One region of the Priestia sp. FSL P4-0332 genome, then DNA from elsewhere that is predicted to be linked to it. Evidence: predicted binding sites of a transcription regulator. Region 1 holds the regulator's gene; the other holds the start of a gene.
The links. The regulator LexA, encoded in region 1, represses DNA repair genes until DNA is damaged. The targets are predictions, from matches to a motif close to CGAACATATGTTCG.

Region 1 (3,432 bases):
ACCTATCTCCTTATAATCAATAATTAAAATTACCGAACCGTTCCGGCAACATGTAGTCATCTTACTAAATCTCTTTCGTTTTATCAAGAGATTGAGCACTGTCTTGGTACTCTTGATAGCGACGATGTACCGTCGCTTTTGAAATATTATAACCAAAACCTTTTAGCGTAACTGAAATTTCAGCAAAGGTTAAGCCGTTATGACGAAGGCGGACAATTTCTTCAATCGGCGCTTCTTTTTTTTCTCTTCCCGAGTTAACTCCTTGATTTTTTAAATTTTGCTGCGGACGATAACCTTTTTCTACGGCTCTTTTCATTCCTCTTTTAATTTTAGCATTATGTAATTTCCGCTGATGCTCTTCCACTAAGCTAATAATATCTAACACCATTGAATCAGATTCTGAAAGCTGAAGCTGGCCTTGATGACTAATCGTATAGATTGTAGCATTTTCTTTATGAAAAGCATGAAGCAGCGCAATTCGGGCGTTTCCTCTGCCTAATCGTGTTTCGTCTTGAATGAGCAGCACAGATATTTTCTCTTCTTTCATTGTATGAAGAACATCCAAAATACCCTCTCTGTCTACATCATATCCGCTTGCTTTTTCCATCACGACTTTTTTCACCTTTAGATGGTGAAGATCAGCAAGCTTTTTTAATTCTTCTTGCTGGCGCTGTAAAGATGTTTCTTGGGTTTTTTTATCCGTACTGACACGGCAATAAATAATGGCATCCACTTTTATCACGACCTTTTCGGCTTCTAACAATATTCAGGAACGGCCGTTACACACTACTGTTCAATTGCCACTTGATTATGTAACTCTTTTTTTAAAACAGGAATATATAATTTATCTCCAGGAGATAAAGACTGGGCAGTGTCTGAGTTTAAATCATTGACTTCTTCAACCCATTTGACAAATTCATTGGTGGTCAAATGATGGTGATTATGATACTTGTTGGACAAGTCCCAAAGCGTATCTCCTTTTGTAATAGTAACCGTTGAATATTTGTCTAAATCTACTTTATCCGCTCCTAAAACCAGCGTCAATACATATGTAAGTGCAGCGATAACTGCAAAAAAAATAGCGTAATGTTTCATAGAATGTAAGAATTGTTGCATATTATGATCCCCCTATCAGAATATATGTTCTTATTTTAGTGAGAACATTTGTTTCTGTCAATGGAATTCTTCGAACTTATGTTTGTATATTGACACATCACGTGGTATAATTCACCTAAAGAATAGCTAAAATCGAGGTGAAAAATATGAAGCTATCAAAACGTCAACAAGACATACTAGATTTTATTAAGCACGAAGTAAAATTAAAAGGTTATCCGCCTTCTGTTCGCGAGATTGGGGAAGCGGTAGGATTAGCCTCTAGCTCCACTGTACACGGGCATTTAGCTCGTTTAGAAAGCAAAGGGTTAATTCGCAGAGATCCAACAAAACCGAGAGCAATCGAAGTTCTTCAACTAGACGAAGTAAACATCCCTAAAAGCAATGTCATTAATGTTCCTGTTATTGGTAAAGTAACAGCGGGTCTTCCTATAACAGCCGTTGAAAATGTGGAAGAATATTTCCCTCTTCCAGATAAATTCGTTTCTCCAGATGATCATGTATTTATGCTTGAAATTATGGGAGAAAGTATGATTGAAGCAGGTATTCTAGATGGCGATATGGTAATCGTACGTCAGCAGCAAACAGCTAATAATGGAGATATTGTGGTCGCTATGACCGAAGACAACGAAGCAACGGTAAAACGCTTCTTTAAAGAAGAAAATTTCGTTCGTTTACAGCCTGAAAATTCAACGATGGCGCCTATTATTCTTCGCCACGTAACGATTTTAGGAAAAGTAACTGGTGTATATCGCACGATTCACTAATCAGACACTGTATGTAAAACCAACTAATCATGATGTTAGTTGGTTTTTTTACGTTTGTTTTCTAAAAAAATTGGCATATTATAAATGATACATTGAATCATCGCAGGCAGGTAGAACGGTTTTTATAAAGCTTGTTTTATCCTTTACTTTCTACCTGCATTTCCTCGACTCTTACAAGGAAATACAACCGACTATAAAAAGGATGTAGTTTATGACCAATACACCAAGGAAAACAGAACCATTTCAAACCATTGTACCTACCAAAGCAATGAACATGTTTCTTTTTCCTTTTTCCTTTGACCGAAAAAATAAAGAGCAGCTTGTTCATGCACTGGAAGCAAATTTGTTCGAGTTTTTTTCCATTCAAAACAAACATTTAGAAAAAGAATACTACGGAGAACAATATTACGTATCTCATGATAGCCTGGATCAATATTTTCTTCCTTACATTGAATGCATTCTATTCCCTGACTCGTGCGAAAAAGAAGGGTTGCTTAGATTTTCAAAAAAAATAGACCATACCATTACTTTACACACTTCCTCCACCACCGTGTCTAGCAACGTGCTGTCTGTGGATGTTTTTTTATGTCCTTTTGAAATTGGCGTCATGACCATTCGCACTGAGATGAGCCATAATCATTACACCTATGATGATATTTTAGAGTTCATGAATCATTTTCGTGTATTAGAACCGAAGCTTGCTGAAGAGCATGGATCCACCATTACCTATGAACATCATCGCTATAGCAAAGTGCAAGATTATATTTTTTCACAGCTCGCGCCATTTTTGAACGAACACATCAAGAAAGAAGCCACACGTGAACAGCACGTTGGGAGCCTTCCTTATTTTATCGATGAACGGATGTTTGTGTTAAGTTATGTAACGGTAAATCAAGAGCAAGAGATTAATTCCACAACTTTATTTCGTACTGGACAGCTAAATAGCTATACGCCTGGCGGGAAAGCGTTTATTTCTGCACACAATCATGAGTATATTAAAACGTATAATACTAAACACGTGTATTCCAGATGGGCTCCTGAAACCTATTACGTCATAACAGACCATGTGTTTTCGTGTATTTCTAAATCGACAGACTCTAAAACGGATCAGCTTTTGATGAATCATCTATTTGGCCAGCATTACTATAATTTATTTTTACATTTTTTCTATAAAATCGTGTTGCTAAAACTATCTTATGAATATTCTCAGCTCACGTTTCATAAAAATTCAGAGGGCATTGAACGACTAATCCGCTCTATTACCGTGTTTTCAGGTAAATATTTGTTTTTAGAAATTAGCTCTCGTACAGAAGGTCAAGAGTTTTCTGAGCTCTTTAAAAAAATCTTTCATATCAATTCTCTTTATCAAGAAGTCAAAGAAACCCTTGGTACTTTGTACCAAAATCAAGAGAAAATCGCAGCCAAGCGTCACAATTACTTATTATTAATTTTAACGATTTACACGGTTCTTTCCGGTATTTACGGAATGAATTTAGTTATTAGCAAACTAAAGGGAAACATCCATTGGGATAGTATGAAGCAGTTTTCTATC
Region 2 (3,432 bases), 870 kb from region 1:
CCCACTTGAATTCGTTAAGAAGAAGATCAACAAGCTCCGGGTCATTTTCAGGATAAATACCTAAACTGTCTCCTGGTTCATACGTCAAACCTGAACCTTCTAGAGATAGTTCTAAGTGTCGCGTTTCTTTATTTGATCCGCGGCCGTTTAAGTTTAAGTTCTCAAGCACTTCTGCTTTAAAAGGATTTGTTCTTGAATATGGTGAAGTTCCTGCAGGAGCTTCCGCTGGAACAGCTGCCGAAGCGCTGTGTCCTTTCGCTTCGCTTAATCCATCAATAACACCTTTAAGCCATTTATTTGCGGGCTCTTCAAAATCTAAATCACAGTCAACGCGCGGATACAGTCTTTCACCGCCAAGTTCTGCTAAGCGCACATCAAATTCTTTTCCTGTTTGACAGAAAAATTCGTATGAGCTGTCTCCAAGCGATAAAACAGAGAAACGGAAGTTCTCAAGTTTTGGCGCTCGACGGCCGTGAAGAAATTCATGGAAAGATAGCGCATTATCAGGCGGCTCTCCTTCTCCATGTGTACTTACGACAATTAATAAATTTTCAAGTTTCTTTAAATTATTTGGTTTGAAATCATTCATAGAAGATACGGTTACATTAAAGCCTTTTGCTTCAAGCGTTTTGCCTGTATTTTCAGCAAGTCCTTGAGCATTTCCTGTTTGTGATCCATAAAGAATCGTTACGTCTTTTGAAACTGTCTGTTTCGTTTGAGCAGGCGCTGCTGTAGAAACGTCTGGCGTTCCTTCGGCAGACGTAGATTGAGATGCTGTTAAATAACCGCTCAACCACATTTTTTGTGCTTCTGTTAATGTCGGCAGAAGGCGATTAAGCAAATCTGCTTGTTCTTGATTAAAAGGGCTGTTTACTACCTTAAGTTGCAACACTGTCCACCTCACAAAAATATATAATTTAAATATGTATGCTTTTACGAATCATCTTCAACAACATTTAATACCTGTGTCTAATTAATCAATGATGTTTCCCTTCATACATTATTATTCCTATAGATTATATCAAATTTAATTATATAAATCATTAGAAAATTCTTATCAAATTCGTCTACCTGCATTTTATCGGAGAAGAATAAATTAGTAAAATACATATAATTGATAACTAGTATTAAGATCATTAATAATTGAAGCTGTAGTTACGTTTTTTATAAACACAGTTACTTCTATATTTGTTCATTCTACATCCTTCACATGAATATGAATATTTTGTAATTTTTAGAGAAGTTTTGTAGAAACGGTTTTCTTTCTCATCAGAATGTTACATAATAAATGTAACATTAATCCTTTTAAAAAACACTATACGGAAAAGACAGTATATTCTGAAATTTAGGACAGTTCATAGGTGGGCTAGCAACCTTTTATTCGATCTATTCATACACGTTGGAGAATATAAAGGGAAGCTTGCAGTACATACAATTCCCTTTTGCTCATCTCAAATGAAAGGACTGGCTTTTAAATCAGGTAATCTTTTTTAAGGAGGCTTCTCGAATGTTTTTACGAGAATTAACGAAAAGTGGGACGATAACTGTTTCTTACTATAAAGATGGAACGTTGCAAACGTGCAAAGGCCGCGTGCACAACTTAAATCTCCATCAGCAAATTCTATCCGTAAAAGACGAAAATGAAGCCGTTGTTTCCCTTCAGCTTTCTGATATTAAATCCATTCATTAGTATGTAAAATTAAGGAGGAATTCTCATGTGGAAAGATAATAAGCAAGCGCTTACAGATTTTGTGTCGGAAGATCGGTTTGAACTGAACTTATATTTAACGTATTTGCTTGATCAAATTTCGTATGACACGTCTAAACAATCCCCTTTTCTTCGTAAGCCTAATGAAACAACTAGTTAATATAGAAAAAAGCGCACAAATTTGTGCGCTTTTTTTAACGTGATGGCTCTACTTCAGCAATGCCTTCTTCTGGTTTTTCTTCGGCTTTTTTATTTGAAAGCTTGATCTGCCTTAAGAACAATGTGCATACCGCTCCTAAAATAATAAAAGCTAAGCCCATGAAAAAGACGCTGTGCAATGCGCTCATTAGCGAGGTCTTCAAAATTGGCACAATGCTGTCTGAAAGGGCAGCTGGAATACTCTTTAGCGCTTGGGGGCTAAACAGCATCTGCAGCACACTTTCAGGATTCGTATCAATCGCTTTTTTAAACCCGTCCGCAAAAGCACTTGCTTGAGCAGGCAATGTGTTTAAATATGGAACGAGTTTGTCAGTAAGAAGCGTACCTGATTTTGCATTCATCACCGCTCCTAAAATGGTAATACCGAACGTTCCTCCAATTGAACGGAAAAATTGACTTGATGATGTAACCACACCGAGCTCTTCTTTTGAAAAGCTCTCTTGAAGAGCAAGTGTTAAAATTGGCATCACAAGACCCATTCCTAAACCGATTATGGCCATATAAGAAGTGGCAACAAGTTTGCTAGTATGAAGGTCTAATGTTGTTAACAAGAAGAACCCTCCTGCCATAATGAGCATACCCGTTACGATTTGAGGCTTGATTCCAACTTTATAAACAAGCTGCCCTCCAATAATACTTGTTACAATCATTGAAATCATCATCGGCGTCATAATGGTACCGGATTCCGAGGCGCTGACTCCAACGATTCCTTGCATAAAGAACGGAACAAACGTAATGGCTCCGAACATGCCGATGCTCATAAAAAAGCCAATGATATTTAAAAGCGTAAACGTTCGGTTCTTAAATAAATACATCGGAAGAATCGGCTCTTTGGCTTTCGTTTCCACAATAATAAAGCTTATGATCCCAACAACAGCCAGTGTAAATAGACTAACAATTTGCCAAGAGTTCCAGTCGTAGTCTTTTCCTCCAAAGCTCAGGGCCAGAAGCAAGCTCACTACTCCGATAACCATTGTGAACATACCCGCTACATCGAATTTCACAGGTCCCGTATGTTTCTTTCCTTGAAGTCCCAGTGCAATAAAAACGGTAGCGAGTATCCCTACCGGCAAGTTGATGTAAAACACCCATTTCCAATTCAGTGAATCAACAATCCATCCGCCAATTTGTGGACCAATGACAGAAGCAAGGCCGTAAATTCCTCCGAATACTCCTTGGAATTTTGCTCGTGCTTTTCCTGTAAATAAATCACCGATTACAATCATTGCCATCGGCATCATAACGCCACCGCCAATTCCTTGTAATGCACGGAATAAAATAAGCTCTGTCATGTTATTTGCCATTCCACATAGAGCAGAAGCGACCATAAAAATAATAAGTCCTGTAACATAAATTACTCTGCGTCCTACTAAATCAGCGAGTTTCCCTGCAATCGGAACAACCGTTGTCGACGTTAATAAATAGGCTGTTGTCAGCCATGTCATCATGCTCAATCCACCAAGATCTCCTACGATTCTTGGCATAGCTGTTCCGACAATGGTTCC

Region 2: a site for LexA is predicted at 1,371-1,384, ahead of MKY06_RS15830 (YolD-like family protein). Genes of this name have one in related genera too.

What each region holds. Positions count from the first base shown of each region.
Region 1 covers NZ_JBBOUA010000001.1:3,966,272-3,969,703, forward strand. The annotation lists gene MKY06_RS20880 (YneB family resolvase-like protein) at 65-733, opposite strand; gene yneA (cell division suppressor protein YneA) at 787-1,116, opposite strand; gene lexA (transcriptional repressor LexA) at 1,263-1,880, shown strand; gene MKY06_RS20895 (hypothetical protein) at 2,092-3,432, shown strand, end outside.
Region 2 covers NZ_JBBOUA010000001.1:3,099,574-3,103,005, forward strand. The annotation lists gene MKY06_RS15825 (assimilatory sulfite reductase (NADPH) flavoprotein subunit) at 1-889, opposite strand, end outside; gene MKY06_RS15830 (YolD-like family protein) at 1,508-1,690, shown strand; gene MKY06_RS15835 (hypothetical protein) at 1,716-1,868, shown strand; gene MKY06_RS15840 (MDR family MFS transporter) at 1,903-3,432, opposite strand, start outside.